4 regions of the Arthrobacter sp. NPDC058192 genome follow, and region 1 is predicted to be linked to each of the others. Evidence: riboswitches for the same ligand, from Rfam matches in the RefSeq annotation. Region 1 holds a riboswitch; each other region holds the start of a gene.
The links. Region 1 has a riboswitch for S-adenosylmethionine ahead of ACFVVK_RS01845 (DUF1737 domain-containing protein). Riboswitches for the same ligand answer to the same signal wherever they lie in the genome.

Region 1 (3,201 bases):
TCAAGCGGGTCTGGGCCTGAGCGCCCGCGGAACTGCGGACCGGCAAGCCGAGCCTAGACCTGCTTGAGTGCCTGGCCGAGGTCGCCGATCAGGTCCTCGACGTCCTCCAGGCCCACAGAAAGCCGCACCACGCCGTCGCTGAGCCCGATCGCGGCGCGGCCTTCCGGGCCCATGGCACGGTGCGTGGTGGTGGCCGGGTGCGTGATGAGCGACTTCGAATCGCCGAGGTTGTTCGAGATGTCGATGATCCGCAGCGCATCCAGGAGCGCGAAGGCGGCCTCCTTGGCGGTGCGGCCGGGGGAGGGCGAGAGCTCCAGCGTGAGGACCGTGCCGCCGGACTTCATCTGCTTCACCGCGAGGTCGTACTGCGGGTGGGACTTCAGCAGCGGGTACAACACCGCGTTGACTGCCGGCTGTGCCTCGAGCCATTCGGCCAGCCGGAGGGCTGAGGCGGAGGAGTGGTTGACGCGCAGGGCCATGGTCTCCAGGCCCTTGGCCAGGACCCAGGCGTTGAAGGCCGAGAGCGCCGGCCCGGTATGCCGCATGAGCTGCTTGACGGGGCCGTCGATGAATTCCCTGGTGCCCAGGATCGCGCCGCCGAGCACGCGTCCCTGGCCGTCGATGTGCTTGGTGCCGGAGTAGACGATCACGTCCGCGCCGAGGTCCCCGCACCGCTGCAGGAGCGGGGTGGCGAAGACGTTGTCCACCACCACGGTGGCGCCCGCCGCATGCGCCAGCCGGCTCACCGCGGCGATGTCCACGATTTCCTGCATCGGGTTCGACGGCGACTCGAAGAAGACTGCCGTCGTCGGTTCGGACAGCGCAGCCGCCCACTGGTCAAGGTCCGGGCCGTCCACGAAGACCGTCTCCACACCCCAGCGCGGCAGGATCTCGTTGAGGATCACAAAGCACGAACCGAACAGCGACCGGGCGGCCACCACCCGGTCCCCGGCCCCCAGCAGCGCGCCGAGGGCGGTGAACACGGCGGACATTCCGGACGCCGTCGCAAAGCACGCCTCGGTTCCCTCGAGCAGCCGGAGCCGCTCTTGGAAGGTCGCGACGGACGGGTTGCCGTAGCGGGAGTAGACGAAGCGCTCGTCCTCGCCCGTGAAGGCGCGCTCGGCGGCGGCCGCGGACTCGTAGACGAATCCGGAGGTGAGGAAGATCGGTTCGGTGGTCTCCTGGAAGCCGGTGCGGTCAAGGCCGCCGCGGACGGCCTGGGTTTCGGCGGCCCAGCCTGCGGCGTCGGGGTTGAAGGTCACTTAAATCTTTCCCAGGTTGGTGGGCAGGCCGCGGTTCTTCCAGCCGTTGACGGTGCGTTCGCCAAAGCGGTCAGTCGTGCCTTCGAAACCCTCAAGAACGTTGTACGAGGTGTAGCCGGCGGCGGTCGCCGCGGTCGCTGCGGCGACCGACCGGGCGCCGGAGCGGCACAGGAAGACCAGCTCGACGGCGGTGTCCTCCGGGGCCTGCTGCCGTAGCTGGTCCACGAAGTGCGGGTTGGGCAGGCCGCCGGCGAGGTTCCACTGGATGAAGAGCGGATCGTTCCGCCTTTCTCCTGCGGTTGTAGTGTCCGGGACGCCGATGTGGGCCCATTCGCCCTCGGTCCGGACGTCCACCAGGATGGCTCCGGTCCCCAGCTTGGCCCACGCCTCCTGCGGGCTGAGGTCGCCGGCGTAGCTCATGCGTGGCCCTCGAAGGCTTCAACCGCGCCGAACTCGTCAGCAAAGTCGTCCGAGTCGAGTTCATCCACGGCGTTGGCCACGGCGGCGTCCGCGCTCGCGATCGCGGCGGGCAGCACCAGCGCCTGGGCCACGATCACCGTGCTGCCGTTGAAGGTGGCGGAGGGGCTTCCGTGCAGGACGTACCCCTCGGCCAGGGCGGCCGACACGCGCTCGCAGAAGGCGCGGTCATCGGCGCCCGTGAACAGGCGGTAGGCGAGCCTTTCCCCGCCGGCGGGTGCTGCGCCGGGGGCGGCTGCTGTCACAGGTCCAGCCGTTGTGGATGTGTCGGGCACGACGGATCTCCTCTTTCACGCTTGCAGCTCGAATGGTCGATATGCCGAGTATTCACCTGAGGCACCCCGCCGCGAAGAGGAGGGTTGCCGACCGGCCAGTCAGGGCTTGGCGCCGGTTCTCATTACTCCCCAAAAACGTAACACTTACGACGCCGGCCGTCACCGCCGCCGTCGTCATGTTGCGTAACCGGGTGCCAGCGTCAGCCTCAACGAGGCGGAACAAGCGCAGCAGCAGGACCGGAGCGGCCGCTACCGGTGGCATGCGGGCGGCAGGGCGCACGGCGTCCGCAGCGAGTAGTGCCGGGCTCCCTTTCGGGTACCGGCCACTCGTGTTCGAACGCAGATTGCGCACTTTACTAAAGGGACCGGCCGGCGTGTCAGCCGGTGGGGCGCTCGCAACGAAGCGGGTTGTCTGTGAATCGGACGGTCCCTCCCCAAAATTTTCTGAAATCGGTGGCTCGGAACTGCCGGAGCCGCAGCCGCGGCCCGGCAGGTGACGACGGAATGGAGCAACAGTGGGCCCGCGCATACTGGTAACCGGCATTGCAGGCGCCGCCGGACAGGCTGTCGGCGCCCAGCTCGCCGCCCGTGGCGTCCCGCACTTCGGCTCTGACGCGCGCGGCGATACCCGCCAGGCTTCCGGCGCCCCGGCAAAAGCCACCGTCAGGCTCCTGCCGACCACTGATCCTGACATGATCCTGGACCTGCGCCGCTTGGTGGACCGGGAATCCATCAACGTCATTATCCCGACGCTCAGCGTGGAACTTCCGGTCCTGGCCGCGGCGCGCGCCGGATTCGGCCAGGACGTGCGGATCATCGTGGGGGACCCTGCCGCCGTGGCCCTCGCCAACGACCATCTGTTCACGGTTTGGGCACTGCAGGCAGCCGGCATTGCCGTTCCCCGGTTCGGGGTTCCGGGCGACCTCGCCGCCGCGCCGGCATCCTTGGCGGCCCTTAACGGCCCGGTTGTCGTCAAACCGAGGGTCTTCAAAGGCGCGCGCGCCGTCCATCTGCTGGCCGGTACCAGCTCCGTTAAATGGCACCTCATGCCGGCCGGGCAGCTGGTCCAGGAGTTCATCCCGGGCGCCGATTTCGTGGTCCTGGTGTTCGGCACCCCAGCCCGCAACGCCATGGCGCCGGTGGCGGTGGTCCTTGAGAAGACAAAAACCCCGTTTGGACGGGTGGGC
Region 2 (3,201 bases), on a different contig from region 1:
GCATGACCTCATCTTGGCATTTTGTGATGGACCTCTCAGCTTAGGGTGACCTTCCCAACGTGGGATGTCCTCCCGGTGATGTCGGCCAAGTCAGCATAGGCCGCGCCAGTCCGGGGATTGCCGGCCGGCATCCCGGGTGCAGACAGCCGTTGGGTGCCTGGAAAAGCCGTCATCTTCATCTTTGTCACAAAGCTATCCAGCGGTCTTCGGCCGTTCCTACACTGATAGCCAAGGTCATGAGTGCCAGCGCACAGCCCCGGCTTGCTGGCCGGCAACCCTCGTATCGCGGTGGGGTGCCCCGGGTGAAGACCCGGCCTTCCGGCGTCCGCCGGAGGGCAAGCGCGGCGCCTGCGCCGGTCCGGGCCGACGGCCCCGTCCGGTGCTGTGCCCAGTTCCTCGAGGAGCATCAATGTCGACTGCCTGGTCCTTTGAAACCCGCCAGATCCACGCCGGCCAGGAGGCGGACCCCGCCACCGGCGCGCGGTCCCTCCCGATCTACCAGACGACGTCGTTCGTCTTCCCCAGCGCCGAAAGCGCCGCGAACCGCTTCGCGCTCGCCGAAATCGCCCCCATCTACACCCGGATCGGCAACCCCACCCAGGACGCTGTGGAACAGCGCGTGGCCAGTCTGGAAGGCGGGCTCGCGGCCCTGCTGCTCAGCTCCGGCCAGGCCGCCGAGACCTTCGCGATCCTCAACATCGCCGAAGCCGGGGACCACGTGGTGGCCAGCCCGAGCCTCTACGGCGGAACCTACAACCTGCTGGCCCACACCCTGAAGAAGTTCGGCATCTCCGTGACGTTCGTGGCGGACCCCGACAACCTGGACCAGTGGCGGGACGCCGTCCAGCCGAACACCAAGCTGTTCTTCGGCGAAGTGGTCTCCAACCCCCGGCAGGACGTGCTGGACATCGAAGGCGTCTCCAAGGTGGCGCACGAGGCCGGCGTGCCGCTGATCGTCGACAACACCCTCTCCACCCCCTACCTCATCCGCCCGATCGAGTGGGGCGCGGACATCGTCGTCCATTCCGCCACCAAGTACCTCGGCGGCCACGGCGCCGCGATCGCCGGTGTGATCGTCGATTCCGGCAACTTCGACTTCGGCAAGGACCCTGGCCGGTTCCCCGGCTTCAACACCCCGGACCCCACGTACAACGGCCTGGTCTACGCGCGCGACCTCGGCAAGGACGGTGCACTGGGCGCCAACCTCTCCTACATTCTCAAGGCCCGGGTCCAGCTCCTGCGCGACCTCGGCTCGGCCGTGTCCCCGTTCAACGCCTTCCTCATCGCCCAGGGCATCGAAACGCTGAGCCTGCGGGTCGAACGCCACGTGGCCAATGCCACCAAGGTTGCGCAGTGGCTGGAGGAACGGGACGACGTCGAATCGGTCGCCTACGCCGGGCTGCCGTCCAGCCCCTGGTACGAGCGCGGACGCAAGTACGGGCCGCTGGGGACCGGCGCCGTCGTCGGGTTCAATATCGCCGGCGGGGCCGAGGCAGGCAAGCGGTTTGTCGATGCCCTTGAACTGCACTCGCACGTCGCGAACATCGGCGACGTCCGCTCCCTGGTGATCCACCCTGCGTCGACCACCCACAGCCAGCTCTCCGCCGAGCAGCAGGCCGTGGCCGGTGTGACCCCGGGGCTGGTGCGGCTCTCGGTCGGCCTGGAGCACATTGACGACATCCTCGCTGACCTCGACGCAGGATTCCGGGCTGCCAAGGGCGCGTAGCCAACCGCCGTGCTGTCATACGGAAGTCACAATCTTCGTCATTTCCGCACCCGGTTTCGTACACTCGTACAAGGTCATGAGTGCCAGCGACAGCCCCGGCTTGCTGGCCGGCAACCCTCCTTTTGCGGCGGGGTGCCCCGGGTGAAGACCTGGCCTGCCGGTCTGCTGACGGCGGGCAAGCGCGAAGATAGGTCCTCAGATGACGATTGCCCTCAACCGCAGCGGTGAACCCCAGACCATACCGTCCCGCAACGGTGCCGCCGGCCGCACGGAGGCCCCGCAGGGCACGGCCTTCCGGGCGCCGGACGGGATCGTCCAGTACGTGCGGATCGGTGATCTGCAGCTCGAATCCGGCGTCACCCTGCCGGACGCGGTCCTGGCCTTCGAGACGTGGGGGACCCTGAACGCCGACGCCTCCAATGCCGTCCTGATTGAACATGCGCTGACGGGCGACACCCACGTCACCCGCGGTGCCAGCGAGGAACCCGGCTGGTGGGAACAGCTGGCAGGTCCCGGCGCCCCCGTGGACACCGACAAGTATTTCGTCGTGTCGATCAACATCCTGGGCGGCTGCTCGGGTTCCACGGGCCCCTCCTCGCCCGCCCCCGACGGCCGGCCGTGGGGATCGAGGTTCCCCCTCGTCACGCTGCGGGACACCACCGCGGCTGAGGCGCGGGCGGCTGACGCCCTGGGCATCGACTGCTGGTTTGCCGTGCTCGGCGGCTCGCTGGGCGGTGCCCGCGCCCTGGAGTGGGCGGTCACGTACCCCGAACGGGTCCGGCGCTGCGCCGTGATTTCCGTCGGCGCGAGCAGCACCGCCGAACAGATTGCCTTCGCGCAGGCCCAGACCCTGGCCATCCGCCAGGACCCCCACTACAACGGAGGGGACTACTACGGCGGTCCGGAGCCCGAGGCCGGACTCGCGCTCGCCCGCCGCATCGCACACATCACCTACCGCTCCGCGGCAGAGCTCGATGGCCGGTTCGGCCGGAACGCCCAGGGGTCCGAGGCACCGCTGGCTGCCGGACCACTGGGCGGCCGCGGCCGTTATCAGGTGGAAAGCTACCTGGATCACCAGGGCAGCAAACTCGCCCGGCGTTTCGATGCCAACAGCTACATCGCCATTACCGAAGCGCTCATGAGCCACGACGTCTGCCGCGGGCGTGGAAGCCTGCAGGAGTCCCTGGCGGGGGCCACCGCCGAGTTCCTGGTGGCGGCCGTTGACTCGGACCGCCTGTACTTTCCCGCCCAGTCCCGGGCGCTCGCCGAGGCGCTTCCCGGCTGCCCGGATCTGCACATGATCGAGGCGCCGATCGGCCACGACGGCTTCCTGACCGAAATCGGCCAGCTCAGCGGCCAGCTGCGGGAATGCTTCTTCGGCTAGGCAGCAGTGCGGCACGTGTGCATTTTTGCAGACGCGCTCTGCGCTAATGGCCGTTGAGACTCCGCGCGGCAACGACCATACTCGTGGGTAA
Region 3 (3,201 bases), on a different contig from region 1:
TCGAGCGCGCCGTCGTGGCCAACGCCGACCAGCTCGTCGTCGTGGTCGCCGCGGCCAATCCGGAACCGCGAACCGGTTTCATCGACCGGGCGCTGGTGGCCGCTTACGACGCCGGCATCGAGCCGCTGCTCCTCGTCACCAAGGCCGACGTCAAGGATCCCGCCGAGCTGCTGTCCAATTACCGGCACCTCGACTTCCCCGTCATCATTTCCAAGACCGCTGACTCCGCCGCGTCCGGCATCGACGCCCGCTCCGACGACGGACTCTCCGCCCGGCTCGACAAGGACGCCGTGTCCCAGTTGCGCGAGCACCTCGACGGCAAAGTCACCGTCATGCTGGGCCATTCCGGCGTCGGAAAATCCACCATGGTCAACGCGCTGACCGGGGCCGAACGTGCCACCGGCGGCGTCAACGCCGTGACCGGCCGCGGCCGCCACACGTCCTCCTCCGCGCTGGCACTGAAAGTCAGCGCGGCCCCGGCGGGCAGCTGGATCATCGACACCCCCGGCATCCGCTCCTTCGGGCTGGCCCATGTGGATCCTGACCGGATCCTCCATTCCTTCCCGGACCTGGAACCGGGCACCGACGACTGCGAACGCGGCTGCAAACACGACTCCACCGCCGTCAACTGCGGCGTCGACGCCTGGGTTGCGGCCGGGCACGCGGGGCCCTCCGGCGCCGCGCGGCTGGCGTCCCTGCGCCGCCTGCTGGGCACGGACCCGCGGATGGAAGCGCAGGAAACCAAGGAACTCGGCACCGTATCCTAGGCGGCGCGGCTCCCTGGCAGGCTCGCGGCGCCGCGGCTTCCGGCCTGCCGCCCGCTTTGCCGGTAGTTTGGAACCATGAGCCAAACCGCTTCGAGTTACAACGATGACCTGCGCCTTGCCCATGTACTGGCAGATTCCGTCGATTCCCAGACCATGAGCCGCTTCAAGGCGCTGGACCTGCGGATCGAAACGAAGCCCGACCTCACCCCCGTCACAGACGCCGATAAGTCCGCGGAAGAGGCCATCCGCGGCCAGCTCTCCCGGTCCCGTCCGCGCGATGCGGTCCTGGGCGAGGAATTCGGCAGCTCGGGCCACGGTTCCCGCCGCTGGATCATCGACCCGATCGACGGGACCAAGAACTTTGTCCGCGGCGTCCCCGTCTGGGCCACCCTGATCGCCCTCGTCGATGAGGGCGAACCGGTGGTCGGTGTGGTCAGCGCCCCGGCACTGGGCAAGCGCTGGTGGGCGGCCAAGGGTGCCGGCGCCTACACGGGCCGCTCGCTCGCGGCTGCCACCCGGCTGAAAGTCTCCAACGTGTCCAACCTCGAGGACGCCTCGCTGTCCTACTCCAGCCTTGGCGGCTGGAAGGAACGCGGCAACCTTGATGAGTTCGTGGGCCTGACTGAGGAAGTGTGGCGCACCCGCGCTTATGGTGACTTCTGGTCATACTGCCTCGTGGCCGAGGGAGCCGTGGACATCGCCTGCGAACCCGAACTGAACCTGTACGACATGGCGGCCCTGGTGCCGATCGTGACCGAGGCTGGCGGCCGCTTCACCTCGCTCGAGGGCGTCGACGGGCCGTTCGGCGGCAACGCCCTGGCCACCAACTCCATCCTCCACTCCGAAGTCCTCAAACGGCTCAACCCCGGCCTCGACGACCTCCTCTAGGCTCCTTCAGACTTCCGGGCATATCGAACATTCGACGGCGGCAGTCCCCTTTCCGGGGCTGCCGCCGTCTTTTGTTCGGCCACTGGGCCGTTCTGGCTGCGTAACAAAGCGCTTCACATTCCGGGGCCGCCTTTTCCCCGCCCGCGGGGATGTCCTACGCTCGATGCAGGTCACGAGTGCCAGCGCTAAACCCCGGTTTGCTGGCCGGCAACCCTCCAGTCGCGGTGGGGTGCCCCGGGTGACGACCTGGCCGGTCCGGAACGGGCACGGCAAGCGCGGATTCCCACGAGGTGGGGTCCTGTCCGAATGAGGTCCCATGACAACTGCCGTTTTCCCCACCGCCCCCGAATTCCACGCCGAGGCCCGGCGGGCTGCCGGACGCTTTGCCGCGGCCGCCAGCCCGCTGGCCGCCGTCACCGGGGCCGAAATCCAGGCTCCGCTGATCACCGGCGGCTCCGCCCGCTACGCCAACCTCGACTATGGCGCCTCCGCCCCGGCCCTCTCCGTGGTCTCGGCCTACCTGAACGAAATCCTGCCGTATTACGCGAGCGTCCACCGCGGCGCCGGCTATGCATCCCAGATCAGCACCTCCGTTTACGAGAACGCCCGGGACATTGTGCGGGAGTTCGTCGGCGGCCGGCCGGATGATTCCGTCATCTTCACCCGGAACACGACCGATTCCCTGAACCTGCTGGCCGGCTGCCTGCCGTTGCGGGACGGCCGGCCCGCCGGCGAAGTCCTCTACCTCGACATCGAGCACCACGCCAACCTCCTGCCCTGGCAGAACGTCCCGCACCGCAGCATCGTGGCCGCCCCCACCCTCGCGGCCACCGTCGACCGTCTCCGGGAGGAGCTTGCCCGCGGCGGTGTGAGCCTGCTGGCCGTCACCGGCGCCTCCAACGTCACCGGCGAAATCCTGCCGATCCGGGCCCTGGCTGCGCTGGCGCACGAGTTTGGCGCCCGGATCGTCGTCGACGCCGCGCAACTGGCCCCGCACCGGCGGATCGATACCGCCGCGGACGACGTCGACTACGTCGCCTTCTCGGGGCACAAGCTTTACGCCCCGTTCGGCGCCGGCGTGCTCGTGGGGCGGACCGACTGGCTCGACGCCGGCACCCCCCACCTTGCCGGTGGCGGCGCCGTCCGCGACGCCCGGCTTGACTCCGTCAGCTGGACCACCGGGCCGGCCCGGCACGAGGGCGGCTCGCCCAACGTCCTCGGCGCCGCCGCCCTTGCCCGCGCCACCCAGGTCATCGGGGAACTGGACCCGGCGCAGTGGTACGCCCATGAGGATGCCATCCGGTCCTTCCTGGTCGCGGGACTCGAGCGCATCGAAGGCGTGACCGTGCACCGGATCTTTGCCGATTCCTCCCCCGCCGAGGATCAGACCAGCACCATCGGCGTCGTGAACTTTTCCGTGGAAGGCTACGACGCCGGGCTGGTGGCCGCCTACCTGTCCGCCGAACACGGCATCGGCCTGCGCGACGGCCGCTTCTGTGCCCACCCCCTGCTCAAGCGGCTCGGCCTGCCGGCCGGCTCGCTGCGC
Region 4 (3,201 bases), on a different contig from region 1:
AAGCTGACGGTCATGATGGTGATGGAACTGACGATGCCTGGCTTGGCCTCCACAATCAGGACGTCGCGCACGATCTGGGACCGGCTGGCTCCCATGGACCGGGCCGCCTCAACCACTCCGCCGCCGAGCTGGCTGAGGTTCTGCTCCACGAACCGGGCAAAGTACGGGATGGCATTGATGCTCAGCGGAACAATGACGGCGGCCGTGCCGATGGTGGTGCCGACGATGAACCTGGTGACGGGAATGATGGCGATCAGCAGGATCAGGAACGGGAACGAGCGGAGCAGGTTGACCAGTCCGTCCAGGACTCGGTGCAGCTTTGGCTTGTGCTTGAGCCCGTTGGGACCGATCGTGTACAGCAGGACACCCAGGGGTGTGCCGAGGAGTACGGCCAGCGGAATGGCCACCAGGAGCATGGTGAGGGTCTGCCCCATGGCGACGCCGATTTCGGGCAGGACTTCCAGTATGCGGTCAAACATTGATCAGGTCCTCCGAAGCGACTGTGGTGTGGGCGGCGTCCCTTCCGGAGCGGTCCAGCTGGATCTCATCGGAGATCAAGTAGCGGCCGATCGACGTTGCCGGGTGGAAGTCGGGGCGCTGGAGTTCGGTGAGATCAAACCGCTCCACCACCCGGCCGTCTTCCATCACAGCGACGTTGTCGGCGATCGCCTTGATGACGTTCATCTCGTGGGTGACCACCACAATGGTGATGCCGAATTCGGCGTTGACGTCGGCGAGGTACTGCAGGACCGACGACGTCGTGCGGGGGTCAACTGCCGACGTCGGCTCGTCGCAGAGCAGCACCTTGGGCCCGGTGGCCAAGGCACGGGCGATCGCCACGCGCTGCTTCTGGCCGCCCGAGAGCTTGGTCGGATACGTGGACGCTTTGTCGGCGAGGTCCACAATGGCCAAGGTTTCGGCGGCGCGGCGGCGGCGTTCTGCCTTGCCCACGCCGGCGAACTTCAGGGACAGCTCCACATTTTCTTGGGCTGTGAGGTTGTTGAGCAGGTTGAAGTGCTGGAAAATCATGCCGATGTCGTGCCGCTTGGTCCGGAGCTCGGCGTCGGAGAGGGTCACCAGGTCAACCCCGTCCACAAGGACCCGTCCGGATGTCGGACGCTCCAGGAGGTTGATGTTTCGCAGCAGCGTGGACTTTCCGGCACCGGAGAACCCGATGATGCCCTGGATGGTGCCCCGCTTGATGTGCAGGCTGACATCGTCAACGGCCGTGAAGCGGCCGCCCGCCGAGTCAAAGGTCGTGGTGACGTTCTGGATCTCAATCACAGGTCATCACCTGCTTGGGGTCGCGCCGCTGCCTGCGTGTTCATGAATTCCTTCGGGCTCGCCCGAGGAAAGCCCTGAGCCTTGGGCCCCGGCTCCGCTAGGCGAAGCCGATGAGCCTACGGAACACAGAGGTTCTCCATCGGTCCTGGCGGTAGCACCTTCCTCAAGGAGGGGGTTGCTGCGGCGTCACTGAGCCAGATCTCTCGGCCGCTCGGGATGGTTACCACCCCATCTCACACGGCACATGACGGAAACGGAAAAAGCCGGTCACATTTTGTAACCGACTTTTCCCTCACGCTATTGGGGGCAGCTAGATGCCGATGTGCCACCCTTCGCGGGCCGGGCACGCGTTCACCACCACGTCCAGTCCCGCGGCTTTGGCGCGCTCCACCGCGGCGTCATCGAACACGCCCAGCTGCAGCCAGACCGCTTTGGCACCAACTGCGATGGCTTGGTCTATGACGGCCCCGACCTTGTGCGAGTTGACGAAACAGTCAACGACGTCGATCGGGTGTTTCTGGTCTGGGATCTCCGCCAGTGAGCGGTAGCCCTTCTCGCCGTGGACATCGTCGCCGGGCAGGTTGACCGGGATAATCTCCATTCCCATCCGGTCCCGGACGTAGAGGGAAACGTCATAGGCTGAACGCCACTCATTGGTGGTGAGACCGACCACCGCCCACACGCCTTTGGTTCGCATGAGGCGGTCAATGACTGCCGGATCGTTAACGTGAGTCATGCCTTCAGCCTACGCCTGCAGCGATTCGGACGCAGGGCCGAACAAATGAATGAAACACCGCACCAGCGGCCTCGATGAACGAATATTACAGCCCCGAAGACGCCGATTTGGCGGAATCGTGCAACTCGGCTCTAGTTGATACTGACCATCCCGAGCGGCCGAGAGACCTGGATCGATGAAGCCGCAGCAACCCCGGTGACGTGGGACGACCATTCCCGCTGAACGGTTCCCGTGGAGAACACGCGAACACGAGGTGCTACTGCCAGGACCGATGGAGTGCTGCAATGACCCCTGAGATTTCTTCCGCCCTGCCCACCCTTGCCCGTACTCCAGGCGAGGCAACCCTCCAAACCCCTTCGGACGCGACGGCGAACGAAGCAGGGCTGCGTGACGCGCCCGGCTCCTCTCGCGGCTCTTCGGGATGGTCCCTGACCGAGCCCACGGACGGCGCAGTGCACGGCGTCCCCATTGACGGACCGGCGCGTCACCGCGGCACCACCCCCCGGCACAGCGGCGCAGCCACTGCAGGGACCCTCCAGGCTGAGTCGATTGCGTTCTGGGAAACCCAGGCCCTCCGTCTTGACTGGGCGGACCTGCCGGCCGGTCCCACAGACGGCGGCAAGCCCTGGCACACCGCACACCGCCGCGTCCCGGCCGACATCGAGGCCGGCACCGGCCCGCAGATCACCTGGTTCGAAGGCGGCAGGCTCAATGTCGCCTACAACTGCGTCGACCGCCATGTAGCGGCGGGGCGCGGAGACAAGGTGGCCCTGCACTTCGAGGGCGAGCCCGGTGACCGCCGTGCCGTGACCTACGCCGAACTCCAGCGCGAGGTGTCCAAGGCCGCCAACGCCCTCCTGGACCTGGGCATCACCAAGGGCGACCGTGTGGTCATCTACCTCCCGGTCATCCCCGAAACCGTGATCATTACGCTTGCCGTGGCCCGCATCGGCGCCATCCATTCCCTGGTCTTCGGCGGCTTCTCCGCCGAGGCTTTGAGGTTCCGGGTGGAGGACACCGGCGCCAAGCTCCTGGTTACCACTGATGGACAGTTCCGCCGTGGCACCGCCGTGCCGGTCAAGGACAACGCGGATGCCGCCGTCTCCGGCGACAACGCGATCGAGCACGTCCTGGTGGTCAACCGGACCACCCCGACGGATGAGCTCGGGACCGTCCCGATG

Region 2: linked by a shared signal. The riboswitch ahead of ACFVVK_RS16660 (homoserine O-acetyltransferase) and the one ahead of ACFVVK_RS01845 (DUF1737 domain-containing protein) in region 1 are both predicted to bind S-adenosylmethionine.
Region 3: linked by a shared signal. The riboswitch ahead of ACFVVK_RS04570 (aminotransferase class V-fold PLP-dependent enzyme) and the one ahead of ACFVVK_RS01845 (DUF1737 domain-containing protein) in region 1 are both predicted to bind S-adenosylmethionine.
Region 4: linked by a shared signal. The riboswitch ahead of ACFVVK_RS18635 (methionine ABC transporter ATP-binding protein) and the one ahead of ACFVVK_RS01845 (DUF1737 domain-containing protein) in region 1 are both predicted to bind S-adenosylmethionine.

What each region holds. Positions count from the first base shown of each region.
Region 1 covers NZ_JBHVVJ010000001.1:387,427-390,627, reverse strand. Annotated here, with positions in the region: gene ACFVVK_RS01860 (hypothetical protein) at 1-20, shown strand, start outside; gene ACFVVK_RS01855 (O-succinylhomoserine sulfhydrylase) at 54-1,262, opposite strand; gene ACFVVK_RS01850 (rhodanese-like domain-containing protein) at 1,263-1,682, opposite strand; gene ACFVVK_RS01845 (DUF1737 domain-containing protein) at 1,679-1,984, opposite strand; SAM riboswitch class IV at 2,027-2,141, opposite strand; gene ACFVVK_RS01840 (hypothetical protein) at 2,530-3,201, shown strand, end outside.
Region 2 covers NZ_JBHVVJ010000017.1:55,591-58,791, forward strand. Annotated here, with positions in the region: gene ACFVVK_RS16650 (VOC family protein) at 1-4, opposite strand, end outside; SAM riboswitch class IV at 233-348, shown strand; gene ACFVVK_RS16655 (bifunctional o-acetylhomoserine/o-acetylserine sulfhydrylase) at 410-1,726, shown strand; SAM riboswitch class IV at 1,799-1,914, shown strand; gene ACFVVK_RS16660 (homoserine O-acetyltransferase) at 1,926-3,110, shown strand.
Region 3 covers NZ_JBHVVJ010000003.1:189,309-192,509, reverse strand. Annotated here, with positions in the region: gene ACFVVK_RS04580 (ribosome small subunit-dependent GTPase A) at 1-767, shown strand, start outside; gene hisN (histidinol-phosphatase) at 843-1,655, shown strand; SAM riboswitch class IV at 1,824-1,937, shown strand; gene ACFVVK_RS04570 (aminotransferase class V-fold PLP-dependent enzyme) at 1,972-3,201, shown strand, end outside.
Region 4 covers NZ_JBHVVJ010000021.1:25,498-28,698, reverse strand. Annotated here, with positions in the region: gene ACFVVK_RS18640 (methionine ABC transporter permease) at 1-479, opposite strand, end outside; gene ACFVVK_RS18635 (methionine ABC transporter ATP-binding protein) at 472-1,284, opposite strand; SAM riboswitch class I at 1,418-1,507, opposite strand; gene ACFVVK_RS18630 (CoA-binding protein) at 1,595-2,020, opposite strand; gene acs (acetate--CoA ligase) at 2,305-3,201, shown strand, end outside.